Regions from separate parts of the Micrococcus sp. TA1 genome, predicted to be linked through region 2. Evidence: riboswitches for the same ligand, from Rfam matches in the RefSeq annotation. Region 2 holds a riboswitch; each other region holds the start of a gene.

Region 1 (7,619 bases), 240 kb from region 2:
CGTCCACGCGGTCAGGGTGGCCAGCAGGTCCCCGGCGGTCTCCGGGAAGGCCGCCGCGGTCACCGCCGGATGGTCGGCGGCCCACTCGCCGTCCCACAATTGCCCGCCGTAGGTCTCCCGCAGGCGCGCCGGCAGCTGGCGCACCGTCCGCACGCGTTCGGCCGTCCACGGCCCGCGGTAGGCGAACGGCGGGCCCAGGTGCGGTTCCAGGGCGGCGGTGTCCACGGCCGCCAGCGCCTCGCACAGTCCGCGCAGCACCACCGGGTCGCCCTCGTGCGGGGGATGCGCCCGGCCGGGCAGGTACTCCTGCACCACGGCGGCCGTCCCGTCCGCACCGGTGACCACCTCGGTGAGGGGCACGGGCAGGGCGACGGGGAGCTGGGCCGTGCTCGTCAGGGCCTGCACGAGCGCGACGTTCGCCGGCAGCCGCCCGGCGGCCACCGCGTTCCGGGCCATCCTCACCGCCCCCACACCGGGCAGCACCAGCACACGGTGGAATTGCCCGCCCTCCTCCACGGTGCCCGCGGACCAGTCCGCCGTGGCCAGCCGGTCCGCCGCCGCGGGGGAGGCGCTGACCAGCGGACGCGCGGAGGCGGCACGGGCGAGCGCGAGGTCGGCTGCGGTGGGTGGGGAGGCCATGGATCCACGGTAACCGGGCCCGGGGCCGCGATCCGCCGGTCGCTGCGGGTGTCCCTCGGCGGCCCTTCCTACACTGGTGCGGTGAGCACCCCCGCAGCCTCCCGGCCGACCGACCGCCTGCGCCCCTCGGCCATCACCCCGCCCTCGGCCGGCACGGTCCGCTGGGAGATCGCGATCGTGCTCGGGCTGTCCCTGGGCCAGTCGGCCGTCTACGCGATCGTCAACCTGCTGGAGAAGATGAGCCGGGGCCCGCTGTCCGGGCAGACCACCACGCTGAACCCGCCGCTGGCGGACCGGCAGTACTGGGACCTCACGTACCAGCTGCTGGACATCGTCTTCGCCCTGGTGCCGGTACTGCTGGTGTTCCACCTGCTGGTGATCCGCGGCCGCAATCCGTTCCGGACCTTCGGCCTGGACGCCCGTCGTCCGGGGGCCGACCTGGCCTGGGGCGGGGCCCTGTTCGTGGCGATCGGCCTGGGGACCCTGGCGGTCTACGCGGCCGGGCGGGCGGCCGGGGTAACCACGGCCATCGTGGGCAGCGCGCTGGACGAGTACTGGTGGACCACCCCGGTCCTGGTGCTCTCCGCGCTGCGGCACGCGCTGCTGGAGGAGGTCATCGTGGTGGCCTGGCTCTTCGACCGGCTCGGCTACCTGCAGCAACTGAGGTCCGGGCTGGACCCGGCCCGGCCCGGCGAGCCCGGTGGGCTGCGCACCTGGGCGAGCGGCGCCGTCGTCCCCCTGAACGCCACGACCGTGGTGGTGGGATGCGCGGTCCTGCGCGGGGCCTATCACCTGTACCAGGGGATCGGGCCGGGAGTGGGGAACCTGCTCATGGGATTGGTGTTCGGTGCGCTGTACGTGCGCTACCGGCGCGTGATGCCCCTGGTCGTGGCCCACCTGCTGCTGGACGTGACCGGGTTCGTGGCCTACCCGGCCCTGGCCCGGCTGGGGCTGTTCGGCACCTGAGCCCGGCCCGCGCCGCCTGTTCCGGTCGGCTCCACGCGGGACCGGCGGGCGTCCTGGACGCGAAGGCCCCCGCCCACCGGGCCGGGGGCCGGGAGGGGGCGGGGGCCGCGGGGCGCGTCAGAGGGTGACGGTGCCCTTGGGGGTCTCGAAGGTGACCTCGAGGATGCCGGGCGTGCCGGAGGGGGACTCGTAGATGACGTTGAGGTCCTCGACCCTCTGCTCGGGGTCGTCCAGTCCCAGCCAGCCCCGCACCCGGTCCCGCGATCCGGCGATCGTGATGGAGGACAGCTCCGCCTGCGGCTCCGCGGCGCGGGAGGGGTGCAGCTCCTCCATGCCGTCATCCCAGCGCAGCAGGTAGGGCACCTGCGGGTCGGCGATGAGGCCCTTGATGCCGATCTGGCGCCAGGTCAGCTCGCGGCCGTCCGGGAACTTGCGGTTGCCCGGAACGGACTGGCGCTCGAGCCGTTCCTCGAACGGGGCCAGGTCGTCCACGGCCACGCACCAGCCCATCCAGCCGCCGCCCATCTCGGAGCGGGCGCGCACGGCCTGTCCGAACGGGGCCTTGCCGGAGGAGGGGTGGTCGAGTACCTCGACGACCTCCAGGTACTGGTGCTTGCGCAACGGGAAGATGGCGTTGCGGGTGCCGAAGCGGGGGTGGACCCCGCCCTTGACTCGCTCGATGCCCAGGGCATCGGCGATCCGGGCCACCGCGGCGGGGAGGCCCTCTTCGGGGCCGACGGCGTACGAGACGTGATCAAGGCGCATCATGCCCATATCGTCCCACTTCCCCGTGGCGGAGATCGCTTAGGTTACCCTCACTTGAAAAGTTGCGCAGATCACACTCCGGCGGGGCCGCGGTCACACTGTGACCGAACGGGATGACCCGCTCGCACCGATCTGGCAGACTGGGCGCAGGTCATGAGCGCCAGCATCGAGCCCCGGCTTGCTGGCCGGCAACCCTCCAGCTCGCGGTGGGGTGCCCCGGGTGAGGACCAGGCGGGTGTCGACCGGCACCTGCAAGCGCGGGCCACCACGGCGCGGCATGCTTCACGGCACCGTGATGCCACCGGGTGGCCCTGGACGGATACAGGAGCCATGTCGATGACTGACACCCCGAACCAGGCCACCCCGGACACCGACCCGGCCGGCGCCACGGACTCCGCCGCGAACTGGGGCTTCGAGACCCGGCAGGTGCACGCCGGCATCCCGGAGGTCAACCCCTTCGGCGCCACCGCGCTGCCGATCATCCAGTCCAACTCCTTCGACTTCCCCTCCCACGAGGTCGCCGCCGACCGGTTCGCCCTGAAGGACCTCGGGCCCATCTACACCCGCATCGGCAACCCGACCCAGGAGGCCGTGGAGGGCAAGATCGCCGCCCTCGAGGGCGGGGTGGGCGCCCTGCTGCTGGCCTCCGGGCAGGCGGCCACCACCTTCTCCGTGCTCAACCTCGCCGGTGCGGGGGACCACGTGGTGGTCTCGGCCTCCCTCTACGGCGGCACCCAGAACCTGTTCAAGCACACCCTGGCCAAGATCGGCATCACCACCACCTTCGTCCAGGACCCGGACGACCTGGAGGAGTGGACGGGCGCCGTCCGGGACACCACGAAGCTGCTGTTCGCCGAGTCCCTCGGCAACCCGCGCGGGGACGTGCCGGACCTGCGGGGCATCGCCGACGTCGCCCACGCCGCCGGCGTGCCGTTCATCGTGGACAACACCCTGGCCACCCCCTACCTGCTGCGGCCGATCGAGCACGGCGCGGACGTGGTCGTGCACTCGGCCACCAAGTACCTCGGCGGCCACGCCGTGGCCATGGGCGGGGTCATCGTGGACGCCGGGACCTTTGACTACGCCTCCCAGCCGGAGCGCTTCCCGGGCTTCAACACCCCGGACGAGAGCTACAACGGACTGGTGTTCGCCCGGGACCTGGGCGTCGGGGGCATCCTCGGTGCCAACCTCGCCTACATCCTGAAGGCCCGCGTGCAGTTGCTGCGCGACCTCGGCAGCTCGATCAGCCCGTTCAACGCCTTCCTGCTCAACCTCGGCCTGGAGACCCTGTCCCTGCGGATGGAGCGTCACGTGGCCAACGCGCAGAGGGTCGCCGACTACCTGGACGGCCACGCCCAGGCCGAGGCCGTGATCTACCCGGGCCTGGCATCCAGCCCCTGGTACGAGCGCGCGCAGCAGTACCTGCCCCAGGGCGCCGGCGGCTTCGTGTCCTTCGAGATCGCCGGTGGCCGCGAGGCCGGCGCGCGGTTCGTGGACGCCCTGCGCCTGCACCACCAGGTGGCCAACATCGGCGACATCCGTTCGCTCGTCATCCACCCGGCCTCCACCACGCACTCCCAGTTGACGGAGGCCGAGCAGCGCGCCGCCGGTGTCACCCCCGGCCTGGTCCGGCTCTCGGTGGGCGTGGAGAGCATCGATGACATCCTGGCGGACCTCGAGGAGGGGTTCGCCGCCGCCAACGTCAGCGCGTGAGGCACGGAGGGACCCCCATGACCATGACCAGCCCCCACCAGACCCGCACCGCCCTTCCCGACGGCGGCCTGCACTCCCGGCGGATCGGCGCCTTCGACTTCGAGGCCGGCGGTCACCTGCCCGCCGTGGAGATCGCCTACGAGACCTGGGGCACGCTGAACGCGGACAGGTCCAACGCCGTGCTGGTGCTGCACGCCCTGACCGGTTCCACCCACGTGGCCGCCTCCACCGGGGAACCGGAGGCCGGCTGGTGGGAGGGCATCATCGGACCGGGCGCGCCGGTGGACACCGATCAGTGGTTCGTGGTGGCCCCCAACATGCTGGGCGGCTGCTACGGGACGACCGGTCCGTCCTCGCTGGACGCGGACGGCACCCCGTGGGGTTCGCGGTTCCCGTTCACCACCATCCGGGACTCCGTCCATGCCGAGGCCCGCCTCGCGGACGCCCTGGGCATCGAGGCGTGGCAGGCCGTGATCGGCGGCTCGATGGGCGGGGCCCGCGCCCTGGAATGGGCCGCGACCTACCCGGGGCGGGTGCGCGGCATGGCCGTCATCGCCTGCGGCGCCCACTCCACGGCCGAGCAGATCGCGTTCGCCCAGGCCCAGGTCCAGGCGATCACGCTGGACCCGGACTTCCAGGGCGGCGACTACTACGGCCGCTCCCGGCCCGACGCCGGCCTGGGCATCGCCCGGCGGATCGCGCATATCACGTACCGCTCCGAGCCGGACATGGGGTCCCGGTTCGGGCGGAGTCCGCAGCAGGACGAGGACCCCTTCGGCCACCCGCTGCGCCGGAGCGGCCGGTACCAGGTGGAGTCCTACCTGGACCACCAGGCGGCCAAGCTCGCCGGACGCTTCGACGCCAACAGCTACCTGGTGCTCACCGAGGCGCTGATGAGCCATGACGTGGCGCGGGGCCGCGGGAGCGAGGAGGAGGTGCTGGCCGGGATCCCCGCCGCGGCGTTCATCGCCGCGGTCGACTCGGACCGGCTCTACTTCCCGGGCCAGTCCCAGGAACTGGCCCGCCAGCTGCCCGGTGAGGTGCCGGTGTTCATGATCGACTCGCCGATCGGCCACGACGGGTTCCTGACGGACATGGACCAGGTGGCCGGTGAGATGAAGCGGGTCCTGGGACTCTGACCGGCCGGATTGATCGGCTCTCACCGGGGGCCTCTACCCTGTGGGTATGACTGATGCCGCCGCTGCCGCCACCCCCGAGCCGTTCGTCCGCTGGTCCCGTCCCGAGGCCGAGCGCGCGGGCACCCCACTGCTGGTGGTGCTGCACGGCTACGGTGCGGACGAGAACGACCTGTTCGGGATCGTCCCCGAACTGCCGGGCAGGTTCACCATCGCCTCGGTCCGGGCCCCGCTGGCCATGGACCACGGCGGGTTCACCTGGTTCCCGCTGAGCACCTCGATGTCCTCCTCGCCGCTGGCGGTGCGCGCCGCCGTCGAGGACCTGCAGGCCTGGGTGGACACCCAGCGCGAGGACTTCTCCAGCGTCTCCCTGCTGGGGTTCTCCATGGGGATGGCCATGGCCACCTCGCTGCTGCGGCTGGACCCGGAGGCCTACGCCTGCGTGGTCGGGCTCTCCGGCTTCGCCGTGAACCCGGACCAGGACGGGGCGGCGGCGCGCGCGGGCATCGGGCCGCTGGCCGGGTTCTTCGACGACGAGGCCGTCAGGGCCGTGAGGCCGAAGGTGTTCTGGGGCCGGGACCAGGCCGATCCGGTCATCACCCAGGACAAGGTCGAGTACACCCACGCCTGGATGAACGAGCACGTGGAGCTGACCAAGGTGCTCTACGCCGGGATCGGCCACGGCATCGGCCCGCAGGAGCTGCGGCACGTGGGGGAGTACCTGGACTACGTGGTCCGGTAGCCCCTCAGTGGCCGGCCGGGACCACCTTCACGGCCTCGCCGGAGAACTCGATGATGTCCCCGTGGTGCAGCTGACGGCCGCGACGGGTCTCGGGGTCCCCGTTGACCTGCACCAGCCCGGCCTCGATGACCACCCGCGCGTCGGCCCCGTCCTCCACCAGGTTGGCGAGCTTGAGCGCCTGCCCGAGCCGGATCACCTCGTCACGGATCTCGAGCCGCGTCGGATGGGACGCCGGGGACTGGGGTGCGTGGCGGGCGGTGTGATCGGACATGACTCCATTGTCGCCGATCACGCCGGGAATGGGTGAGGAAATATCCGCCTCGGTGCGGGAGCGCCCCGAGGGGCGCCGGGCGCGGCGCCCGTCCCGATCGTGCCCGGCCACGGCGAGCGAACCGCGGTGGTGGCGGTTCAGTGCCGGGGCGGCCGGGCACCTAGACTGTCTGACGTAGTCGCCGGTCTCGCACCGGCTGCCCCGCCCGACCCACCAGCACCAGCGCGGGCCGCCGCCAGCGGCCGATGCGCAGACACGGATGTGATGCCCCCATGGCCCCCAAGTCCACCCTCGACCAGGTCATCTCCCTCGCGAAGCGACGCGGATTCGTCTTCCAGGCCGGAGAGATCTACGGCGGCTCCCGCTCGGCGTGGGACTACGGGCCGCTGGGCGTGGAGCTGAAGGACAACATCAAGACCCAGTGGTGGAACACCTTCGTGCGCGGCCGGGAGGACATGGTCGGGCTGGACTCGTCCATCATCCTGCCCCGCGCCGTCTGGCAGGCCTCGGGCCACGTGGACACGTTCACCGACCCGCTGGTCGAGTGCCTCTCCTGCCACAAGCGCCACCGCCAGGACCACCTCATCGAGGCGTTCGAGGCGAAGAAGGGCCGCCGGCCCGAGGGCGGCACGGACGGCATGGACGAGATCGTGTGCCCGGACTGCGGGACCCGCGGGCAGTGGACCGAGCCGCAGACCTTCTCCGGGCTCATGAAGACCTTCCTGGGACCGGTGGACAACGAGGAGGGCCTGCACTACCTGCGCCCCGAGACCGCCCAGGGCATCTTCGTGAACTTCCTCAACGTGGTGGGCGCCGCCCGCAAGAAGCCGCCGTTCGGCATCGGCCAGATCGGCAAGGCCTTCCGCAACGAGATCACCCCCGGCAACTTCATCTTCCGCACCCGCGAGTTCGAGCAGATGGAGATCGAGTACTTCGTCCACCCGGACGAGGCCAAGGGCCACTTCGACACCTGGGTGGAGGCCTGCTGGAACTGGTTCATCGACTTGGGGATCAACCCGGACAACATGCGCCGCTTCGACGTCCCGGACGGCGAGCGCGCCCACTACTCCGACGCCACCATCGACCTCGAGTACCGGTTCGGCTTCCAGGGCTCGGAGTGGGGCGAGCTGATGGGCATCGCCAACCGCACCGACTTCGACCTGAACTCCCACACGGCGGCCTCGGGCACCAAGATGCAGTACTTCGACCAGGGCACGGGCGAGCGGTACACCCCGTACGTGATCGAGCCGAGCTTCGGGCTGACCCGCTCCATGATGGCGTTCCTGGTGGACGCCTACCGCGAGGAGGAGGCGCCCAACGCCAAGGGCGGCACGGACATCCGCACCGTGCTGGGCCTGGACCCGCGGATCGCCCCGGTCAAGGCCGC
Region 2 (7,619 bases):
TTGACGCTAGGTAGTGGCCATGGCGCACCAAAGAGGTCGCCTGGAACGTCAAGGGCCCAGACGTCCAGCGTCACGCGGCCAGTCCCTACCGCGACAGCGGCCCAGCCTCGTGACCTGGCGTGAAGTCCCATGTCGGGTGAGTTACCCGGTGCTTCGACGCGGTGAGGTCCATTCCTATGCTGTGGTCCACCGCACGGGGCATGTGCGCCACCGCAATCGCGCAGACAAGGACTTTCATGGGTACCAAGCAACTGCACGTCTTTCTCTTCGAAGCGGCCACGATCAACCAGTTCTATTACGGCGTCTGGGCTCAGCCGGGGGACCGGCGCGTTCAGTTCGATCGGCCGCCCTTCTGGAAGGACATCGCCCGGTTGGCCGAGAGGGGATTGCTCGATGGCATCTTCTTCGCCGATATTCCCGAGGGCAAGAACATCTACCGAGACTCGTATGACCCCACGGGCGAGCACGGCGCGTTCCTTCCGGTACTGGATCCCTTCCAGGTCGCCTCGATCATCGCGGCGGCAACGGAGCATCTGGGCATCGTGGTGACGTCGCCGACGAGCTTCGGTGACCCTCATGCGCTGGCCCGTCGGGCCTCCACGCTCGACCACCTCTCCGAGGGCCGGGCCGGTTGGAACATCGTGTTCTCCAACACCGGGTCCACGGCGCGCAAGGAGGGTTGGGACAAGCCCTTGGAACCGCAGGAGTACTACGCCCGCGCCGATGAGTTCATCGACGTGGCCTACCAGTTGTGGGAAGGCTCCTGGGATGTCGGTGCGGTCGCGGCAGACAAGGACGCGCGCGTCTATGCCCGGCCCGGATCCATCCACCGGATCGAGCACACCGGGGAGCACTTCGTGGTCAACGGGGCATCGATCGTCCACCCCTCACCGCAGCGCGTCCCGTTCCTGGCCCAGGCCTCAGGCAGCACCCGCGGGGTGGCCTATGCGGCCAAGAACGCCGAACTCATCCTCGTCGGTGGGGCCACACGCGCGGAATCGGCCGCCCTGGTCAGAGAGGTCCATGCCGCAGCCGCCGCCCACGGCCGGCAGCCGGGGTCGGTAAAGACCACCGCCCTGGTCGACGTCATCGTCGGGCGCACCCGCGAGGAAGCGCTGAACAAGGCCCGAACGTATGACTCCTACATCTCCTTCGAGGGGGCACTGGCGTGGACGGAGTCCCCGGTGACCTACGACGATTTCCCCGACCAGGCCATCATTGGAGACCTCGTGGCCTCGGGGGACTTGCCCGAGGGTGGCGCGGCGGACCGGTTCGGTCGTCACCGCACGGTGGGAGAGTTCCGGGAGGAATTTCGATTCTTGCGGTTGGCCCATAGGGCGATCGGGACGGTTGAGGAGGTGGCCGATGAGATCGAGCGTTGGATGGACGAGGACGGCCTCGATGCGATCAACCTGCGCCAGTACCACGTGCCGGACACACTCACCGATTTCGTGGAGCTGGTCGTACCGGAGCTCCAGCGGCGCGGGCGCTACCGCACCTCGTACCAGGAAGGGGAAACGCTGAGGGAACGAGTCTTGGGTCACGGACCCTGGGTTCCGGCCGGCCATCCTGCGGACAAGCACCGGAATAGGTCCGCGGTTGACGTCGTCTCAGCGTGATGTTCAGGGGAGGTTGGACACCCGGCTGGCCAACCTCCCCGAATATCTCCTCTGATATGTAGGGAGATGCTGTCAGCGGAGGGGAACTTCGGATGCTGGAGCCAGCCGGAGACCGCGTGATCCGCTCGCTCCTGCAGGGGCGGGTGTCTCAGTTCTTTTGGATGCCAGACGACACTCAGTCTGAGAGTGCGCCACCGACGATCGGGGAACCCGGTCACGTACCTCTGCAGTTCACAGGCCCCGGTGCCGTGACTCCCCGGATGATCAACGACTGGGGGTGGGTATCTTGTCGGGGTTATCCGGCCAACACACCCGCATCTTGACTCAGGACCGGGTTAGGCGAAAAGTAACGAGGCGCCGCGTGGTGAGCCGCGGAACAGGGAAATGCACCCCGGGCTCAACGGAGCGTCATCTTGGAGGGGTTTTGGGGCCGATTCCGGGTTCCGTCGCCCCGGACGCGTCCAGGTGTCACCGCGTGACTTGACGAATGGTCTGTGGCGCAGGTCGCTGGTTACCTAGGTCTGTTCCCATCCAGAGCGGCCGAGAGATCTGGCTCGATGACGCCGCAGCAACCCACCGTCCTGCGGAAGCGGGTGCTACCGCCAGGAACGATGGAGGTTTCACATGATTTCTCTGCGGCATGTCACGACGACGTTCACGGCGGTGCGAGACCGATCGGGTCCGCGACCGGGCAGTCGGTCGCTTCTTCGCCGGGGTCGTCCCCGAGCCGTGCCTGCTGCGGGCGTTTCCGGTAAGGGCAGGATCTTGACCGCGGTGGATGACGTGTCTTTGGACATTCCCAGTGGATCCATCCACGGGATCATCGGTTTCTCAGGTGCCGGCAAGTCCACCCTGCTCCGCAACATCAACCTGCTGGAGCGTCCCTCGTCCGGTGAGGTGTGGGTGGAGGGCGAGGAGCTCACGTCCCTGTCCACGGAGGAGTTGCGCCGGAGGCGACACCACATCGGGATGATTTTCCAGGGGTTCAACCTGGTCAACAACCACACTGCGGTGGCCAACGTTGAGTTGAGCCTGAAGTTCGCAGGGGTGGCCGATGCCCGGGCTCGGCGCCAGCGGGCCATGGAGGCCCTGGAACTGGTGGACCTGACGGCAAAGGCCGAGGCCTATCCGGCCCAGCTCTCCGGCGGGCAGAAGCAACGGGTGGCCATTGCCCGGGCGCTGGCCACCCGTCCGAAGGTCCTGCTCTGCGACGAGCCGACCTCCGCACTGGACCCGTTCACCACGGCCACCGTGCTGCAGTATCTGGCCGATATTAACCGCCAGCTGGGGATCACCGTCGTGCTCGTCACCCACGAGATGGAGGTGGTCAAGGCCCTGGCCGATGACATCTCCGTGATGGAGGAGGGGCGCATCGTGGAACAGTTCACCTCCGCCGGCCTGCGGTCGGGGGCCTTCGAACCGAAGACCTCGATCGGGCGGTACCTCGTTTCCGATGGCATCACCGTGGACCGCGGAGCGGCCCGGGGCGGTGATGACTCACTGCTGACCGGCCCGGGACCGGCGGGCGGACCCGCGGACCGGACGGCGTTGGAGCTCATCGGCACGAAAGCGGGGCACTGAAATGGATCGCGTCATCGACCTTCTTCCGGAGCTGAGCTTCGCACTGGGCCAGACCTTCCTCATGATCATCGTGGCGATACCCCTGGCAGTACTGCTGGGGACGCCACTGGGCATCTGGCTCTTCACCCACGCCCCGGACGGCATCTCCCCGTCCCCGAGGGCACACCGCGTGGTGTCCGGACTCGTCAACATGGTCCGCTCGTTCCCGTTCCTCATCCTGCTCATCGCCATCATCCCCGCCACCCGATTCATCGTGGGCACCACGGTCGGGACGGCGGCGGCGATCGTTCCACTCACGGTCAATGCCATCCCGTACTTTGCCCGATTCGTCGAGCAGAACATGACCCAGTTGGGCAATGGGGCGGTCGAGGCTGCCCGGGCCATGGGCGCCACGCGTGGTCAGATCATCCGCAACGTCCTGCTGGTCGATGCCCGGCCGGCGCTGATCGGATCGATCACGATCACGGCCGTCAGCTTCATCTCCTACTCCGCCATGGTCGGCCTCGTCGGCGGCGGCGGTATCGGTGACTTCGCCATCCGCTACGGCTACTACCGCTATGAAACCGAGGTCATGCTCGTGGCGGTCGCCATCATGCTCCTGCTCGTCTCGGTCGTGCAGTTCACCGGCAACCGCCTGGTCCGCCTCACGGACAAGCGCATCACCTGACAGCCCCGCATCCCACCCGACCCGCCCGACGTACCAGCCGACGACGGCGCCGAATGGACTGAGGCGGCGACTTCGCTCACTTCTCGCGCAGGGATCCTCCCGATCCTGTGCTGCGTCACGACCTGTCATCCGTACCCCCGAAAGGACTCCCATGTCTTCGCACCAGCACTCCACTACCGCCCGACGCCGTCGGATCGACGCCGTGCGCATCCCGGCCCTGGCTGCGGTTGCCGGCCTCGCCCTGACCTCCTGCGGTCTGGCCCAGAACGCCGGGAACGTGGATGAGGACCGCACCATTTCCATGATCGTCACCGAGTCGGCGCCGTATCAGGAACCGACCGAACTGGTGAAGGAGCAGCTGGCCCAGGACGGCTGGACCCTGGAAACCACCTACGTCACGGACATCATCCAGCCGAATCAGACGGTCCAGCAGGGGGAGTACGACGTCAACTTCTTCCAGCACATCGCCTATCTCGACCAATTCAATACGGACAACGACACCGCGCTGGAGCCGATCTTCTCCATCTACTACGGGCGCAGCGGGTTCTTCTCCACGAAGCACGGCTCGTTCGAGGACCTCCCGGACGGCGCGCAGATCTCCATCCCGGTCGACACGTCCAACAACGGCCGGGCGTTGAAGCTGCTTGAGGAAACCGGGCTGATCAAGCTGGATCCGGAGAAGTCCGTGACCGAGATTTCTCAGCAGGACATCGTCGCGAATCCGAAGAACCTGACGTTCATCGAGGTGGACCAGCAGTCGCTGGCGCAGACCCTGCCCGACGTCGACGCCGGGTTCGGATTCATCCGTCTGATCGCCGAGGCCGGCTACGACGTCGACGAGACGCAACTGATCCTGGAGAGCGATCCGGACGTCGAACTGCCGTTCTCCGTGGTGCTGACCGCCAAACCGGAGTTCCGGGATACCGAAGCCGCACGAGTGCTGCAGGAGGCCTACCAGTCCGACGAGGTCGAGCAGTGGTACGAGGACTATCAGGGCGGGGTGGTCGAGTTCACCGACAAGATCACCGTGGACAACTCCGCACAGATCTGGGCCGACTACACCGCGGAGTAGGAGGCCCTGCCCTTGGCCGCCCATTCGATCCCCTATCACGGAGGACCAGCATGACTTCCCGGACCGGAACACAACGCCCTGGCGGGGGCCAGCGACCGCGGTTGATCATCAACGCCTTCCTGATGAACACCGGCAGCCACATCCAGGGCGGCCAGTGGCGGCGTCCCGAGGCTCAACAGCACCGCTTCAACGACCTGCAGTTGTGGCAGGACCTCGCGCGGGAGCTCGAGGAGGCGAAGTTCGATGCGATGTTCTTCGCCGACGTGGTGGGCCTGTACGGGGACCACAACGGCGGATGGGCCGAGCACCTGCGGCACGGGCTGCAGATTCCCTCCAATGACCCGATCGTGCTGCTCTCAGCCCTCGCCGCGACCACGGAGAACATCGGGCTGGCGGCCACGAGTTCGGTCATCCAGTCCCATCCGTTCCAGTTCGCCCGCCAGATGTCCACGTTGGATCACCTGTCCGGTGGGCGCGTGGGCTGGAACATCGTGACGTCCGTGCTGGAGAACGCCCACCGCAACTTCGGCGGGGCCGGGCTGGAGGCCCACGATGACCGCTATGCGTGGGCGGACGAGTACATGGAAGTCGTCTACAAGCTGTGGGAAGGCTCCTGGCAGGACGACGCACTCAAACAGGACAAGGAGCGCAGCATCTTCTCCGACCCGAAAGGAGTCGCCAAGATCCACCACCAGGGCCAGCGCTATTCCGTGGAGGGGCCACACCTGTCCAGCCCGTCACCGCAGCGCACACCGCTGCTCTTCCAGGCCGGCGGCTCACCGCGGGGTCAGCAGTTCTCTGCCACCCACGCCGAGGCCGCCTTCACGGCGTTGACCGATCCGGCCCACGCGCTCGAATACACCCGGGGCGTCAGGGACCTGGCCGAAGCTCAGGGCCGCAGCCGGGAGGACGTGAAGTTCCTGCAGGGTTTCCACATCATCGTCGGCTCCACCGAGGACGAGGTGAGGCGGAAATCCCAGGACCTGGATTCCACAATGGACCTCGACTCGATGCTGGCTCACATCGGCGGTGGCATGGGGGCGGACTTCGGTGGGCTGCCCCTGGACACCAGGATGGAAGACCTGACCACCCAGGGGGCGCAGGGACATCTGGAGGCTACCCGGCGTGCCGCGGGCACCCAGAATCCCACCCTGGAGGATTTCATCCGTTACCGCGCCATCAACAACCGGCTGGCGGGTACCCCCGAGCAGATCGCTGACGCCCTCGAGCGTTGGCAGGACGCCGGCATCGACGGGATCAACATCGTCAACTCCACCCTCCCCGGCACCTACACCGACATCATCCAAGGGCTGTTGCCCGAACTGCGCCGCCGTGGGCTCGCCCAGTCCGAATACGCGCCGGGTTCGCTCCGCCATAAGCTCTCCGGTCGAGGTGACCGTCTGCCGCAAGACCACCCTGCGGCCCGGTACCGCGGCGTCTTCCACGAGTACTCGGCCGCTGCTACGGAGCGCCCACGCAAGCGGGATGCCGCCCTAGCGGGTGGCTTGTCGTGATCCTCATCGAAGAGCGTTTGTTGAGGCGGTGACCGATCGATCCGGATAGTCGGCTTCTGCACTCCGTGCAGTCGACCTTTGACATCGACAGCGCATAACCCCAGGCTGGCCACTCTCACCCTTTCTCAACAACTCGACGACTTTTTCGTAGTTGAGACTGGAGCGAATGAGACAGGCGATTGAGACAAAATGGCGGTCTGGTTGCAGTGGCCAACCCCTTGCAAACGCCGGGGTTTCTAGGTGCTTACTCAAAGTGCCCTGATGGTGCGTTAGGCATCTCATCAAAGGAATGTTTGATGAGACGAGGGGCAGTAGCGGGCTCATTGCGGGCCTGGCCGTTTAATGGAGGGGTGCCGATTCTGAACAAAGACATGACCATGTGCATCTCGCTTTCGGCCCGCCCGAGCAACAATGGGACCCGCTTCCACAACTACCTCTACGAACAGCTCGGGCTGAACTGGATCTACAAGGCCTTCGCCCCCACCAACCTGGAGCAGGCCATCGCCGGTGTCCGCGGACTGGGCATCCGTGGCTGCGCCATCTCCATGCCGTACAAGGAAGACGTCATCGCCCTGATCGACGAGATGGATCCTTCCGCGAAGGCGATCGATTCGGTGAACACCATCGTCAACGACGCCGGCCACCTCACTGCCTACAACACCGACTACACGGCGATTGAGCAGCTGCTGGAACGCAACGACGTGCCCACCGACTCCTCGGTGCTACTGCAGGGAGCCGGCGGCATGGCCAAGGCCACTGCCGCTGCGCTGCGCGACGCGGGCTTCCGCGACCTCACCATCATTGCCCGGAACGAGGCCACAGGGCGTGCCCTCGCTGAGCTCTACGGCTTCAGGTGGCGGGCCGAACTGGGCGGTGCCACCGCCGACATGATCATCAACGTCACGCCCATCGGCATGGCAGGCGGTGCCGAAGCGGACTCTCTGTCCTTTCCGGCCGCGACCGTTGAAGCCGCCGAGGTGGTGTTCGACGTGGTGGCCTTGCCGCCGGAAACGCCGCTGATCAAAGCCGGCAGGGTGGCGGGCAAGAAGGTCATCACGGGTGCGGAGGTGGCCACCATCCAGGCGCTTGAGCAATTCGTGCTGTACACGGGTATCCGCCCCACAGACCAGCAGGTGCAGGACGCCGAAGAATTCGTCCGGGCAGAG
Region 3 (7,619 bases), on a different contig from region 2:
TGCCCGGGCGCCGCGGCCCGCGCCCGGACCTGTCCGATGGTGCCGCCCGGAAGGCCCTCTACCGGAAAGTAGTGGACGATCGTCCACTACCAGCGGGGTGCCCCGATTTCTAGTCTGTGAGGACCCCCGGGCCGCCACGGTCGATGACAGCACCGGTCTCACCCAGCCCATTGACTGCACACCCTGGAGCCGCTGCCATGCTTGATGCCAAGACCATCACCATGAAGTGCCGGACGAGCACCCCGCACCGGGACTACTTCTGCCTGTGCAAGACCCTCGCCCCGCTCCGCCCCTACGGCGCCGAGGGCAACCTGGAGACCACGTCGACGGACCCCTGCGGGTGCATCCGGCTCATCGTGAACCCCGTCCAGGTGGCCGTGGTGGACCCGGCCTGTGACCGGCACGGGGCCGCATCGTCCTGAGCCGTGACCATCTCGACGGTCCGGGGTCAGCCGTCCTGCGCGGCGGCCGGGCGGTGCGATGGCCGACGGCCCATGACCTCGGCGATCTGGCCGACGCAGGGCTCGTTCTGCAGGGAGGTGGTGTCGCCCAGGGCGGTGCCCTCGTAGAGCTGGGTCAGCAGGCGGCGCATGATCTTACCGGAGCGGGTCTTGGGGACGTCGGGCACGAAGACGACCTCGCGTGGCTTGGCCACCGGCCCGATGACCCGGCCGACGTGCCGGCGCAGCTCCTCGGCGGCGTCGGCGGCGGGCCCGGCCCCGGTGCCGGCCGGCGCGGGGGCGTCCCCGAAGCCCGCCCGGGCCACCACGAAGGCCACGGCGGCGTGCCCGGTCTTCGCGTCCGGAACGGGGCAGACCCCGGCCTCGACCACTTCGGGGTGGGACACGAGCGCTGACTCGATCTCGATGGTGGACAGGCGGTGTCCGGAGATGTTGATGACGTCGTCGATGCGGCCGAGGATCCAGGTGTCCCCGTCCTCGTCGACCTTGGCACCGTCGCCGGCCAGGAACCAGCCCTGCCCGGCGTAGTCCTTCCAGTACGAGGTGAAGTAGCGCCTCGGGTTGCCCCACACGGTGCGGGCCATGGCCGGGCCGGTGCGGGTGACCACGACCTTGCCCTGCAGCCCGGCGGCCACGGGCGCCCCGGCGTCGTCCACCACGGCCACGTCCACCCCGGGCAGCGGGCGGGAGCCGCACCCGGGCTTGAACCGCTCGTCCGCCTGGCGCGGGGAGAGCACGGTGGCGCCGGTCTCGGACTGCCACCAGGTGTCCACCATCGGCACGCCCACGGAACCGTCGCGGGGGACCCGCGCGTCGTCGTCGCCGGTCTCGGCCTGGAGCCGGGCGTCCAGCGCGTCCAGGTGCGAGCGGCCGATCTGGGTGCGGGCCCAGGTCCATGCCTCCGGGTTGACGGCCTCTCCCACGGTGCCCACCAGGCGGATCGAGGAGAGGTCGTGCCCCGCGGGGATGCCCTCGGGGAACCAGCCCATCAGCGACCGGACCAGGGTGGGAGCGGTGTAGTAGGAGGTGACGCCGTAGCGCTCGATGACCTCGAAGTGCCGGCCCGGGTGCGGGGCGTTCGGCACGCCCTCGTAGATGACCTCGGTGACGCCGTTGGACAGCGGTCCGTAGATCTCGTAGGTGTGCGCGGTGACCCAGGCGAGATCGGCGGTGCACCAGTGCACGTCCTTCTCCCGCTCGGACACGTCCGGATGGGAGAACAGGTAGTCGTAGGACCAGGAGGCCTGGGTGAGGTAGCCGCCCGAGGTGTGCACGAGGCCCTTGGGCTGTCCGGTGGTGCCCGAGGTGTACATGATGAACAGCGGGGTCTCGGCGTCGAAGTACTCCGGGGTGTGGGTCTCCGGCTGGCGGTCCACGATCTCGTGCCACCACACGTCCCGGCCCTCGGTCCAGCTGATCTGGCCCGGGCCGTCCCCGACCTCGGTGTGGCCGGTGCGGTTGAGCACCAGCACGTGCTCGATCTGGTTCTGGCCGGAGACGGCCTCGTCCGCGTTGTCCTTGACGGGCACGGCCTGGCCGCGGCGGTACTGGCCCTCTGAGGTGACCAGCAGCTTCGCGCCGGTGTCCTCCACGCGGAAGCGCAGCGCCTCGGCGGAGAAGCCGCCGAACACCAGCGAGTGCACCGCGCCGATCCGCGCGCAGGCCAGGGTGATGACGATCGTCTCCACGAGCACCGGCAGGTAGACCACCACGCGGTCGCCCTTGCCGATGCCCAGTTCGAGCAGGGCGTTGGCGGCCTGGCTGACCTTGCGCTGGAGCTGGGCGTAGGTCACGGCGCGGCGGTCACCGGGTTCGCCCTCGAAGTACAGGGCCACCTTCTCCCCGCGGCCGGCGGCCACATGCCGGTCCACGCAGTTCACCGCGACGTTCAACCGGCCGCCCTCGAACCAGCGGATCTCCGGGCCGCGCTCGGCGGCCGGGTCGGCAGGGGTCCAGGAGTGGGTGGTGTGCCAGGGCGTCTCCCACTCGAGGCGCCGCGCGGCGGCATCCCAGAACGCGAGCCGGTCCTCCTCGCGCACGGGCCGGCCGTCCCCGAGCCCGCCGTGCAACAGGCCCGCGGGCCGGCCCGGGTGGACGGAAGGATCGGCGGCGTCCACGACGTCGGCCGGCAGCGGGCCGGGCAGGGCACCGGGGGCGTGGGCGGGGGTGTCGCGCGCGGTGGCGGTGGGAGCGGCGTGCGGGGCAACAGACAAGACAGAACCTTCTTTCCATCGAATCTGGCAGTAGCACCTGGTCCGGTCCTTGCAGTGCCGGGAGGGCACCCCAGGACCATGGACGGGTTGCTGCGGCGTCACGGAGCCAGATCTCTCAGCCGCTCGGGATGGTCGCCTCCACTCTACGACCGGTCCTGTCCGCGGAGCGAAACGGGTGAAGCAGTGCTACGCACCGGCCTGATGCCCTAGTTTTGACGTGCACCGACGCCGACGGACAGGGACTGCACATGGAGGACATCGCACTGCTGGCCGTGGCCGGTGTCCTGATCATCGTGCTGGTCTCGCTGTTCGCGCCCCGGTTAGGCGTCGCGGCGCCGATCCTGCTCGTCCTGGTGGGCATCGGCTGCAGCATGATCCCCGGGGCGCCCCAGATCCTGCTGGACCCGGAATGGATCCTCATGATCGCGCTGCCGCCGATCCTCTACTCGGCGGCGGTCAACGTCCCCATCACGGACTTCCGCCGGGACCTCGGCACCATCAGCGCCCTGTCCGTGTTCCTGGTGATCGCCTCCGCCTTCGCCACGGGGTGGCTGATCTGGTGGCTGCTGCCGGACATCGATCTCGCGGCCGCAGTGGCCCTGGGGGCGGTCATCAGCCCGCCGGATGCCGTCGCGGCCACCTCGATCGGCAAGAGACTGGGCCTGCCGCCCCGGCTGGTGATGATCCTGGAGGGGGAGGGCCTGGTCAACGACGCCACCGCGCTGGTCATGCTCCGCACCGCCATCGCGGCCACCGCCGGCGCCGTGACCTTCTGGGGTGCCATCGGTGACTTCGCCTACGCCGTCAGCGCCGGGATCGTCCTCGGTCTCCTCGTGGGCGCCGGGACCGTCTGGTTCCGGTCCAGGATCCGGCAGCAGCCCGTCCTCACCACGGCGATCTCCCTGACCGTGCCGTTCCTGGCGTACATGCCCGCGGAGAACCTGCACGCCTCGGGCGTCATCGCCGTGGTCACTGCCGGCCTCCTCACCGGTCACCAGGCGCCCCAGCGCCTCAGCGCGGCGGACCGGCTCACCGACCGCACCAACTGGCGCACCATCCAGCTGCTCCTGGAGAACGGCGTGTTCCTGCTTATGGGCTTCGAGATCACCTCGATCGTCGCGGACGCGGAGGCCTCGGGGCGGGGGCTGTGGTTCGCCGTCGGGATCGCCGTGCTGTGCACCGCGGTCCTCGTCGTGGTGCGCATCGCCTTCGTGGTGCCGCTCATCGCCGTGCTCCGGGCGCGGCAGAGGCGGGTCCCCCAGCTCGCGCGGCACCTCGATGCCGCGCTCGAGTCCACGGCGTCCGGGGAGCCGCCCCACCCGCGGACGGTGGCCCGGTTGCGGCGGTGGCGTGCCGATGCGCACTTCCTGGCCACGCAGGGCCTCGGCTGGCGGGGCGGGGCCGTGCTGGCGTGGTCCGGGATGCGCGGCGTCATCACCCTGGCCGCGGCCCAGTCCCTCCCGGCTGACATCCCGTACCGTCCCGAACTGATCCTGATCGCCTTCTCCGTGGCCATCCTCACGCTCGTGGTCCAGGGTGGCACCCTTCCGCTGCTGATCCGGGTGCTCGGCATCAAGGGGACCGACGAGGAGGCGCAGCGCCGGGAGATCGGCCGCCTGGCCGATGAGATCATCGCCGCGCGCCAGGCCTACCTGCAGAACAGGACGCTGCTCCGTGAGGACGGCAGTCCCTTCGACCCCGCCGTGGTGGAGCGGGCCCGACGGGAGGGCCGGGCGGCCACGCAGGCACTGGCGGCGATGGTGGCCGAGGTGGACCCGGACAGCCAGCGGCAACAGTACCGGGAGCTGCGCCGGCAGCTGGTCGAGGTGGAACAGGCCGCGCTGCTGGACGCCCGCTCCGGGGGCACGTACTCCTCGCACACCCTGCAACGCGCGCAGCACTTCATCGACACGGAGGCCACCCGCCCGGGTTAGGGCGTGTCTCCTCATGTCTCTCGTCTGAGACTGAAGCGCTGGGCACATGACCCCGCGCCGCACATGTCAACGCAACCAGCCACCCACGAGGAGACACGCCCTGGTCGTGACCCTCCGCGTTCCGGGAATCGAGTTCTAATCAGAGGCCCGCACTCTTCAAGTCGGGTATTGGCACGACGGGCCCCTCGGCCGAGCCCTGGCGGGCGAGTGGGGCAATCAGTGGATCCTGGCAGCTACGTGTACGCCGCCAACGGCCTGGCGGTCATCTCTACAGCACCCTCACTGCAGGCTGACTGGAACGCCAACTGGGGCTTCAGATAACGTCGCAGCCACTCCCCGAAGCTCAGGCTGACCGGTGCCTGCTTCCCCGGGATGTCGGAGTGATGCCGGTCAGATGGCTCGCCCGGGGTTCAGGATGCCATGAGGATCGAAGAAGGCTTTCAGCTCGTGCTGCAGGGCCAGGGTGTCCGGGTCGAACTGCTGGGTGAGCATCCCAGTCTTGAGCGAACCGATGCCGTGCTCCCCAGAGATCACGCCGCCCATCTCCAAGGCGGCCTCGGTGATGAGGGTCAGCACGTGCTCGGCCGCGGCCACGTCCTCGGGGAATCGCTGGGGGCCAGCACGGCGGGGTGCATGTTGCCGTCGCCGGCATGGGCGCAGGTGTTTACCGAGTAACCGGTGTGGGCGGAGATGCTCTCGATGCGCCCGAACATCTGCGCCAATCGGCTGGGCGGAACGGCAACGTCGCAGGACAGGGCCAAACCCGCGGCGCTGAGCGCGGGGTTCACCATCCGTCGGGTCCGGAGCACATCGTCGCCGTCGCCCGCCTCGGCCAGAACGGCCCCGGCGGCCCGGCATGCTGAGACGATCTCCTCTGCCTGCCGGTGGGCATCGGTGCCCACGGTCTGGCCCACCAGCAGGGCTTGCCCATCGGTCGTGATGGTGGAGGGGAAGTGCCGCTGGACGATGTCGATGCAGTTCCGGTCCATCAGTTCCAGGATCTCCGGGGTCGTCGAGGAGGCCATGATCGCCGCGACCGCCTCTCCTGCGGCAGTCATGGTCGGGAAATGCGCCTGGAACGTGACCGGGGTGCCGGTGGGGCGGGGCTTGAGACGGGCGAGGACCTTGGTGACCACGCCGAGGGTCCCCTCGGAGCCGATGAACAACCCCGTCAGGTCATAGCCTGTGCTGTTCTTCCGGGTCCGGGAGCCGGTGTGGAGCAACCGGCCGTCGGGCAGGACGACCTCGAGCCCGGCGATGGCGTCGCGGGTGACACCGTGGGCCAGGCAGCGCAAGCCGCCTGCGTTGGTGGCCACCGTGCCACCGATGGTCGCGGTCTGGTAGCTGACGGGGTCCGGGGCGTACATCAGCCCGTGTTCGGCGGCCGCCTGGTCCAACTTCTCTACGACGACGCCCGGATCTGCCACGGCGATCCGATTGGCGGCATCGATCTCCAGCAGCCGGTTCAAGGTCCGCAGGGAGATGACCAGCCCCCCGGCGTAGGCCAGGGCGCCGCCGCTGACGCCAGTGCCGGCTCCGCGCACGGACACGGGCACCCGATGGGCATTTGCCCAGCGCAGTGCCGCCCGGACGTCTTCGGCCGAACGGGCTTGGACCACCGCCGCGGGCAGACCCACCGGTTCGGCCCGGGAGGCGTCCCGACTGTGCTCGGCCAGCACGGCAGGCTCAACGCTCACCGTGTCCCCGAGCTCCTGCATCAGTTCGTGGAGGGCCTGCGGTGAGGCCGCCTGCACATGGCCCCGAAGGCCGGTGTCTCCCTGATCTCGTTCATAGCTCGTGCGCATGGATGATCTCCTCGTGACCAATTGGCGCTCTACACCAGCGCCGGAATGTGAACTGACTCAGATACGAAACGTGGAAGCCGCCTCGAAGCACGGGACCCGTGTCCTACCGGGTGTGTCTGCTCGGACACCCTATGCGCCGCGTGGATCAAGGCACGGGTCGGTGGTCGCTCTCGGATACGCACTGGGAGCGACCACCGGTGAATATGATCCCGGTCAGGTGAGTGTGAGGCGGGATCCTTCTTTGGTGAGCAGGACGGCGATGAGTCCTGCGGCCAGGACGGCGATCCAGAAGCCGGCGACGAGGCCGGTGCCGCCGGCGACCATCAGGCCGGTGGCGATCATTGGGCTGAGCCCGGCGCCCAGCACGGAGGCACCCTGGTAGGACAGCGACGCCCCGGTGTAGCGGACGTGGGTGGGGAACTGCTCGGCGATGAAGGCGCCGATCGGTCCGTACAGCAGGCCCTGGATGACCCCGTTGCCCACGACGATAGCCACGGCGAAGCCCCAGATCGTTCCGTTGTTGAGCAACAGCATCAGCGGGTAGGCGGCAACGATCCCGGCGACGCCGCCGATGGCGAGCATCCGTCGGCGCCCGATGCGGTCACTCATGCGGGCGGCCCAGAAGGTCACCACGAGGGTGAGGACCGCCCCGGTGGCCTTCCAGTTCAACACCGCCTCGCGGTCGACGCCTTCGGAGGCGGCGATGGAGACGCCCCAGACGGTGAGCAGTCCCTGGCAGCAGTAGAAGCTCACGGCGGCCACGAGACTGAGCACGACGGCGCGCGGGTGGTTGCGCAACACCTCCATCAGCGGTAGGCGCCGCTTGTCCCCGGCCTCGGCCAGTTGGGCGAACATCGGCGTCTCGGTGACCTTCAGGCGGATGACCATGCCGACGGCGATCAGTGCGGCGGAGAGCAGGAAGGGGATGCGCCAACCCCATTCCAGGAAGGCGTCTCCCGTCAGGGCGGAGGTGGCGGAGACGACCAGGGTGGCGAGGATGCCGCCGGCCGGGCCGCCGCCGTTGGCGAAGGCGGTCGCGAAGCCGCGCCGGCGCTGCGGTGCATGCTCCATGGCCATCAGCGCGGCCCCTCCCCATTCTCCGCCGACGGCGACGCCCTGGACCAGACGCAGCAGCACCAGGATGATCGGGGCGGCGATGCCGATCTGTGCGGTCGTGGGTAGCACGCCCATGAGCATGGTGGCCCC
Region 4 (7,619 bases), 2.2 Mb from region 2:
GTCGGCGCCACCGGGCGTGACCGCGCCACCGGGCGTGACCGCCCCGGAATCCGCGTCATCGCCCGCTCCGGGGGCCGGCGACGCGCCGCCCGGGAGCGTGCCGGTCTCGTCATCGGATCCGTCACCCGGCGTGGCGGGGGCAGTGGTGGTGCCGGGTGAGGACGGACGGGACGTCGGCGTCGGGGTGGGGGAGTCCCCGGGCGCCGGTGCCTCGCTGGTGGGCTCGGGAACCGGGGTCGGTGTGGGGGCGGCCGTCGTGGGCTCCGGGGTCGGATCAGCGGGTCCGGGCGGCGGCGTGGGAGTGGGTGTCGGTGTAGGGGTCGGCGTCGGGCTGGCGGCACCGGGCTGGACGAGCACGCCGATCTCGCAATGGGCCTCACCGCCCCGCCCGTCGGAGGCGATGACGGCGAAGTTGTCCTGACCGGTCGCACCGGCCGGAGCCGCATAGGTGATGACGTGGCCGGCGACGGTGGGCTGCACCCCGAGCATGGAGACGTCGGCGCGGAGCGTGACCGGGTCCCCGTCCGGGTCCGAGACGCTGACCCGGATGGACTCGGTGGAGCCGTTCTGCGTCATCACCCCGCCGCACGTCAGTTGCGGGGCCTGGTTCGGCGTCGCTGCCACGGTGGGGGAGGTGGAGGGCGAACCCTCGGGCGCGGGCGACTCGGTGCCGGTGGCGGCGGCCGGGGCGGTCAGCGCGGTGGCGGCCAGGAGGGTGCTGCACCCGACGGCGGCGACACGGCTCAGCAGAGGGCGCGCGTTGCGTGGACGATGTGGGGTTGCCAGTCGGTGGGCAGTGGTGGTCATTCAGGTGCCCCCCGGCTCTGAAGTACATTGGCCCCGTGCTGTCCGCCCCGTCGAGCGTGACGGACAGCACCGGCGTACTCGTAATCATACCGTGATGTTGGGGCCTTGGCTATCACAGTCACATCACGGTGATCACGGCGGCCTCCCGGTGCCGCGACGTCGGGAGGCCGCCGGGGGCCGGATCACCGGCCTGGCCTGGCCCGTGGCCCGGCCAGGCCAGTCGCGGTCGGGCAGACCGACCGCGACCGGGCGCTGCCGGGCGCCGGTCAGACGACGCGGCGTTCGGGGACCGAGACCTTCGCCGGGTCGTCGGTGACCACGTGACCGATGGCGGCGTCCACGGCCGCGAGGGTGGACTCGTCCAGGGTGATCCCGGAGGCCCGGACGTTCTCCACGATCTGCTCGGGGCGGGACGCGCCGACGATGGCGCCGGCGACGTTCGGGTTGGACAGCACCCAGGCGATGGCCAACTGGCCCATGGTGCAGTCCAGGTCCTGGGCGATCGGCTTAAGCTTCTGGACGGCGGTCAGGACGTCATCGGTCAGCCACGCGGCCATGGTCTGCTGACCGCCGCCCTTCTCGTCGGTGGCCCGTGAACCGGCCGGGGGCTGCTGGCCGGGCAGGTACTTGCCGGTCAGGGTGCCGCCGGCCATCGGGGACCAGACGATCTGGGACATTCCGAGGTCCTCACACGCGGGGACGACCTCGGGCTCGATCACGCGCCACAGCATGGAGTACTGGGGCTGGTTGGAGATCAGCTGGATGCCCAGCGACTTCGCCATGGCGTGGGCCTCGCGGATCTTGTCCGCGGGCCACTCGGAGACGCCGATGTACAGGGCCTTGCCGGACCGCACGACGTCCGCGAACGCCTGCATGGTCTCCTCCAGGGGGGTCTCCACGTCGTAGCGGTGCGCCTGGTAGAGGTCCACGTAGTCCATCTGCAGACGCTGCAGGGAGCCGTTGATCGACTCGAGGATGTGCTTGCGGGACAGTCCGGTGTCATTGGGACCCTTGGGGCCGGTGGGCCAGTAGACCTTGGTGAAGACCTCCAGGGATTCCCGGCGCTCTCCCTTCAGCGCCTCACCCAGGACCGACTCGGCCTTGCCGTTCGCGTAGACGTCGGCCGTGTCGAAGCTGGTGATGCCCTGGTCGAGGGCGGCCCGGACGCAGGCGTGAGCCGTCTCGTTCTCCACCTGGGAGCCGTGGGTCAGCCAGTTGCCGTAGATGATCTCGGAGATCTTGAGTCCGCTGTTGCCGAGGTATCTGAATCTCATGGATTCACCCTAGTCGGCCGGGAACGGCAACGGCCGCCCTCCCGACGGGGAGAGCGGCCGTTGCGGCGTCTGATCAGATCAGAGCGGGCGGACTGCAGCAGCCTGCATGCCCTTCGGGCCCTGCTGGGCCTCGAACTCGACCTTCTGGTCCTCCTGCAGCTCCTTGAAGCCGGAGCCCTCGATGGCGGAGAAGTGGACGAAGATGTCAGCGGAGTTGTCGTCCGGGGAGATGAAGCCGTAGCCCTTCTCAGCGTTGAACCACTTGACGGTACCGGTGGCCATGGATGCCTCTTTCATTGGGGTGTTTACCCACGGGGATTCCCGCGGGGGCGAAGCGGTGTGTGGCGAAACCGCTTCCCAACGCCCCGTCCAGCCCGAGAGCTGACCGGTCCGCAGTGATGACGGACTTACTGCTACTACACTTCGTCGCCCATATTACGTGAGAGTGGTCGAAACAACAGCCCCACGGGGTCGAATCCTCGGCGTTGGCCAAGAATTCACCCGGAGCGTGAGGCATAGACCACCCGGTTCTCCAGGTACTGGTCCCGGCCGGTGTCGAAGACCCCCGTGCACGTGATCAGCCGGATCTCGTCACCGGCCACCGCTCCGTAGACCTCGAGCGTGGGGAAGTCGTCCACCGGGTGGTCCTCCACGCGATCCACCCGGTAGACGCGGGCGTCCCCGCCGGCGTCGGTCACCCGTACCTCGTGCCCGGGGCGCAGCTCCGGCAACCGCCCGAAGACCGCGGGCCCGGCCGGGGTGTCCACGTGGGCGACGAAGACGGTCGGGTGGCCTCCGGCCGGATCCTCGTCCGGGGAATACCACCCGACGTCCTCGCCGCTGTCCGGGACCCCGAGCGTCCCGTCGTCCTGGACCTGTACCCCGATGAGTCCGGTCCGCAGGCCGATGGCCGGGATCTCCAGTCCGGCGGGAGCGACAGGTGTGGCCAGGGTGTCTGCGGGTCCCTTCCATGCCGACTCCACGTTGTTCAGGAACGCGGACGTATCCATCGAACAACCCGCCAGGGACACCGCCAGTGCGGTCCCGGCCAGCACGGTGCTGAGACGCCGGGGCCGCACGGGGGGCCGGCGGGTGTCCACGGTGGATACGTCCCGGGGGCTCATGCCGCGCTTCGCCTCCGGCGGACCAGCGTGTAGGCGCCCAGGCTGACCGCGGCCGCGAGGGCGCCCGCCGTGGCGATCGGCAGGACCACGTTCTGGCCGGCGGCCTCGCCCCGGCCGGCGTCGACGCCCCCGACCGGCAACTGCGTGTCGTCCCCGGACGGGGCGCCGGGACCGGTGCCGGCCTGGTCCGGCGCGGTGGCGGCGCACCCCGGGTCCGTCAGGGTGCCGTCGCCATCGCCGTCACCGGTGGCCGCTGCCGCGGTCTCGACGAGGCCGTCCGTGCCGTCCGTGCCGGCCTCGATGGTGGCGTCACCGGTGCCGGTGTCCGTGGGTGCCGCGTCACCGGTCCCGGCATCCTGCTGGTCCCCGGCGGCGGCGTCGGTGCAGAGGCCGTCCTGCTCCGCGGGGCCCGCTGCGGGGATCCCCTCGGCCGGTTCCGCGTCGGCGGGACCCGCCTCGGCGCCGACGGGCGGTTCGTCACCCGTCTCCGGGGTGGGCGCCTCGCCGGTACCGGAGGTGAGCGCCTCATCGGTGCCGCCGGCGGGTGCCTCGCCGGTCTCGGCGGGGGCCTCCTCACCGGTTCCGGTGACTGGTTCGGGTGCGGTCTCGACAGTGGCCTCGGCGCCACCGGTCCCGGCCGCACCCTCCACGTCCGCCACCACGATGGTGCTGGCAGGCCCTTCCGCGAGGTCCAGGTCCGTGTCGGCGTGTGCTGCGGGTGCCAGCATCACCGTCGTGACCAGGCCCAGGGCTGCCATCCCGGTGATGGCCGGCGTGCGTCGGTAGAGGGGGGGTCGTGTGCTGCATCAGAAGATCCTTCGTCCGCTGGATCCAGTCCGGGGTGGACTGGTAGCACCCCAACCTATGAGAGGGCTGTGAATGGGGCACTAGTAGGCACTACCCGACGTGCACTGCCGACGACCACGTCATCGGGCGCCGCCCTACTCGGTTTTTGAGTCTGTTTCGGTCCCGCTTCGCTTCCTCAGGGCTGAGGATCCCGGCCGCGGAGCCGGTCCATCTGACGGCGGTCCCGCTTGGTGGGGCGCCCTGCGCCGCGATCGCGCTGGGGGACGGCCAGCAGTTCCCGGGGGATCGGCGGCGGCGAGTGGTCGACGTAGTGGCGCACCGCCTCGGCGGCCCCGACCCGTTTGGCCAGCAGGCCGGTGACCTCCAGGACCCTCTCCCGGCCCGGCTGGCGCAGCCGGATGGTGTCACCGGGCTTGACCGGCTGGGCCGCCTTGGCCGGCTGGCCGTTGAGACGCACGTGGCCGGCCCGGCAGGCCGCCGTCGCCGCCGAGCGGGTCTTGTACATGCGGATGCCCCACAGCCAGGCGTCCAGGCGGACCTGGCTCGGTGGCTGCGGGGCGTTCGGCATGCGGACCAGGATACGGGTGGGCCGGTTACTGGTTGCCCTCGGCGGTGCGCAGGTTGCGGAAGGCCGAACGGTGGAAGACCAGCGGCTCGTGCTCGGAGGAGTGGTCGTGGACGCCGTGGACCTCGAGCAGGACCACGTGGTGGTCGCCGGCCGGGACCTCCGCGTAGACGGAGGTCTCCAGCCACAGCGCGGCGTTGTCCAGGAACAGGGCGCCCCGGTCCGAGGCGCGAACGCCCAGGCCCTCGAAGCGGTCCCCGTCCTTGGAGGCCAACTGGCGGCAGACGTCGGTGTGGCCCTCGGCGAGGATCGAGATCCCGATGCGCTCGGCCCGCTTCAGCCGCGGCCAGGTCCGGGAGGTGTTCTGCACGGCGAAGGACACCAGTGCCGGTTCGAGGGAGACCCCCACCGTGAAGGACGAGGCCACGAGGCCCTCCTTCTGGTCATCGGCGAGGCCGCACAGCGCGGCGACGCCGGAGGGGAAGTGGGAGAAGGCCGAGCGCAGGGTCTGGGCGGACAGGTCGGTGTCCAGGGTGGCGGTGCGGCTCAGGTCGATGGTGGCCAGGGCGGTCATGTGAGTCCTCCGTTCGAGGGCGCATCCACAGTGTGACCTCGGGCGGTGCCCCTCCGGTACCTGCTTCAGACGCGGTACTTGCCCGCCGGCTTGCCCGGAAGGCCGAATCATCACCTGGAGCACCCCACTACTGCGTGAAGAGGGTTGCCGTCCCGCAAGCCAGGGCTGTAACAGCGGGAACTCGTGATTCTGGGTTCAGCGTAACGACGGCCGGGGCGACGGGTCAAAGGCCTTCTGCGGATGTGAACGCCTGTGACGGTGACCTCCGTCACGTGCTGCGGAGCCGGTTGCCGCCGACGCGGGACGGCACCCGGCGGTGACCGGGGGCTACCGGAAACGCCGGGCCACGGCCTCCCCGTGGGCGGGCAGCCCCTCGGCCCCGGCCAGTGCCGAGATGTTCGATGCCAACTCCTTCAACCCGGTCTCGGAGTACCGGATCAGCTGCTGCAGCCGCAGGAAGCTGACCGTGTTCAGCCCCGAGGAGTACCGGGCGGACCCGCCGGTGGGCAGCACGTGGTTGGACCCGGAGGAGTAGTCGCCCAGCGGCACGGGGGAGTACGGTCCCACGAACACGGCCCCGGCGTTGCGGATCCGGCGCGCGGTGGCCAGCGCGTCCACGGTGTGCACCTCCAGGTGCTCGGCGGCGTACGCGTCGGCCACCGCGATGGCCGTGGCCAGGGTGTCCACCACGAGGATCCCGGACTGCGGACCGGTCAGGGCCTGACGGACCTGCTCCTCGTGGAACGACCCCGGCACCTGCTCCTGGACCTGGGTCACCACGTCCCGGGCCAGCTCCGGGGACGTGGTGATGAGCACCGAACCGGCCATCGGGTCGTGCTCGGCCTGGCTGATCAGGTCGGCCGCGACCCACTCCGCGTCCGCCGTGGCATCGGCCAGCACGGCGATCTCGGTGGGACCGGCCTCGGCGTCGATCCCGATGGTCCCGAGCAGCGCCCGCTTGGCCGCGGCCACGTAGATGTTGCCCGGCCCCGTGACCATGTCCACCGGGGCGCACAGGCGCGTGCCGTCGTCGTCGTTCACCCCGTAGGCGAACATGGCCACGGCCTGGGCGCCGCCGGCGGCATAGACCTCGTCCACGCCGAGCAGGGCGCAGGCGGCCAGGATGACGGGGTGCGGCAGGCCGCCGAAGTCCTTCTGCGGCGGGGAGGCCACCGCCAGGGAGGGCACCCCGGCCGCCTGCGCCGGGACCACGTTCATCACCACGGAGGAGGGGTATACCGCGCGTCCGCCGGGCACGTACAGCCCCACCCGGCCCACCGGGACCCAGCGGTTCTCCACGATGGCCCCCTCCCCGAGGTCGACCTCGGACCCGGGCGGCAGCTGCGCGGCGTGCACGGTCCGGGCGCGGGCGATCGACTCCTCCAGTGCGGAGCGGACCTCGGGGTCCAGGGCCTCCAGCGCCTCGGCCAGCGCCGGGGCGGGCACCCGCAACGACGGCGGCCGGATCCCGTCGAAGCGCTCGCCCAGGTCCAGCACGGCCGAGGCGCCGCCGGAGCGCACCTCGTCCAGGATCGGCAGCACCCGCGGCACGGCACCGGCCACGTCCAGCTCGGCCCGGGGCAGCACCGTGGCCGGGTCGACGTCGTGTCCGCGCAGGTCCGTGATGGAAAGCATGAGGGTCCTCTTCCGGTACTGGAGTGGTCGGCCGTGATCTGAAGCGATCTCAGCGTCCATTCTCCACCCGTTCAGGTCCGGTGCAGGCGCCGGTGACAGACTGGGACCATGCCATTGATGTCCCTGTCCTCCGTGCTGCCCGCCCTGCCCGGGGCGGCCGTTCCCTCCGGGGCGGCCCTCCGTGCCCTCTCCGAACCGGTCCCGGACGGGACCGCGACACCGGAGGACATCACCACCACCGTCCCGGACACCATGGAGGAGGGGGCCCAGGGCGCCGTGGACTCCCTCGGCCCGTTCTGGGGGATCCTGTCCACCGTGCTGGTCGGGGTCGTCATCGCGCTGGCCGTCGTGACCGCGGCCTCCGTGCTGCTCAACGTGGTGCTGCGCGGCCGGCCGGCACTGCGGCGCCAGGTGGCCCGGTGCCGGGTCCCGGTGGCCGTGGCGCTGAGCCTGATGGCCGCCAGGATCGCCCTGGGCCTGACCGCCTCCGAGTACGACTGGTTCGAGGGGACGAACTTCCTGCTGCTGGCCGGGATCATCGGCTCACTGGCCTGGCTGGCCCTGCGGATCGTGCGGATCGTCGAGGAGCGGGTGCTCGCCAAGTACCAGAGCGCGGGCGAGGACGACCGGCGGGACCGCAAGATCCAGACCCAGACGGTGCTGATCCGGCGCATCCTCGAGGCCCTGATCATCGTCATCGCGGTGGCCGTGATCCTGCTGACCATCCCGCAGGTGCGAGCGGTGGGCGCCGGCCTGCTGGCCTCGGCCGGCCTGCTGTCCGTGGTGGCCGGCCTGGCGGTCCAGTCCACCCTGACCAACGTCTTCGCCGGCGT

Evidence for each region. Region 2 has a riboswitch for S-adenosylmethionine ahead of GGQ69_RS01305 (ATP-binding cassette domain-containing protein). Riboswitches for the same ligand answer to the same signal wherever they lie in the genome.
Region 1: another riboswitch for S-adenosylmethionine. It lies ahead of GGQ69_RS02295 (O-acetylhomoserine aminocarboxypropyltransferase/cysteine synthase family protein); the one in region 2 lies ahead of GGQ69_RS01305 (ATP-binding cassette domain-containing protein).
Region 3: another riboswitch for S-adenosylmethionine. It lies ahead of GGQ69_RS13845 (AMP-binding protein); the one in region 2 lies ahead of GGQ69_RS01305 (ATP-binding cassette domain-containing protein).
Region 4: another riboswitch for S-adenosylmethionine. It lies ahead of GGQ69_RS11230 (flavin reductase family protein); the one in region 2 lies ahead of GGQ69_RS01305 (ATP-binding cassette domain-containing protein).

Annotation. Positions count from the first base shown of each region.
Region 1 covers NZ_JACHNW010000001.1:557,464-565,082, forward strand. Annotated here, with positions in the region: gene GGQ69_RS02280 (aminoglycoside phosphotransferase family protein) at 1-639, opposite strand, end outside; gene GGQ69_RS02285 (CPBP family intramembrane glutamic endopeptidase) at 721-1,605, shown strand; gene GGQ69_RS02290 (VOC family protein) at 1,723-2,379, opposite strand; SAM riboswitch class IV at 2,520-2,634, shown strand; gene GGQ69_RS02295 (O-acetylhomoserine aminocarboxypropyltransferase/cysteine synthase family protein) at 2,707-4,083, shown strand; gene GGQ69_RS02300 (homoserine O-acetyltransferase) at 4,101-5,222, shown strand; gene GGQ69_RS02305 (alpha/beta hydrolase) at 5,269-5,961, shown strand; gene GGQ69_RS02310 (RNA-binding S4 domain-containing protein) at 5,966-6,232, opposite strand; gene GGQ69_RS02315 (glycine--tRNA ligase) at 6,505-7,619, shown strand, end outside.
Region 2 covers NZ_JACHNW010000001.1:314,998-322,616, forward strand. Annotated here, with positions in the region: gene GGQ69_RS01300 (NtaA/DmoA family FMN-dependent monooxygenase) at 177-1,619, shown strand; SAM riboswitch class I at 2,144-2,237, shown strand; gene GGQ69_RS01305 (ATP-binding cassette domain-containing protein) at 2,244-3,200, shown strand; gene GGQ69_RS01310 (methionine ABC transporter permease) at 3,202-3,867, shown strand; gene GGQ69_RS01315 (MetQ/NlpA family ABC transporter substrate-binding protein) at 4,019-4,939, shown strand; gene GGQ69_RS01320 (LLM class flavin-dependent oxidoreductase) at 4,990-6,453, shown strand; gene GGQ69_RS01325 (shikimate 5-dehydrogenase) at 6,804-7,619, shown strand, end outside.
Region 3 covers NZ_JACHNW010000003.1:18,833-26,451, reverse strand. Annotated here, with positions in the region: gene GGQ69_RS13850 (hypothetical protein) at 198-422, shown strand; gene GGQ69_RS13845 (AMP-binding protein) at 449-2,674, opposite strand; SAM riboswitch class I at 2,687-2,809, opposite strand; gene GGQ69_RS13840 (sodium:proton antiporter) at 2,923-4,608, shown strand; partial or broken gene GGQ69_RS13835 (FAD-binding oxidoreductase) at 4,999-6,326, opposite strand; gene GGQ69_RS13830 (MFS transporter) at 6,627-7,619, opposite strand, start outside.
Region 4 covers NZ_JACHNW010000001.1:2,548,105-2,555,723, reverse strand. Annotated here, with positions in the region: gene GGQ69_RS11260 (Ig-like domain-containing protein) at 1-807, opposite strand, end outside; gene GGQ69_RS11255 (aldo/keto reductase family protein) at 1,074-2,081, opposite strand; gene GGQ69_RS11250 (cold-shock protein) at 2,160-2,363, opposite strand; gene GGQ69_RS11245 (class F sortase) at 2,579-3,205, opposite strand; gene GGQ69_RS11240 (hypothetical protein) at 3,202-3,963, opposite strand; gene GGQ69_RS11235 (RNA-binding S4 domain-containing protein) at 4,188-4,580, opposite strand; gene GGQ69_RS11230 (flavin reductase family protein) at 4,606-5,151, opposite strand; SAM riboswitch class IV at 5,221-5,340, opposite strand; gene hisD (histidinol dehydrogenase) at 5,479-6,786, opposite strand; gene GGQ69_RS11220 (mechanosensitive ion channel family protein) at 6,895-7,619, shown strand, end outside.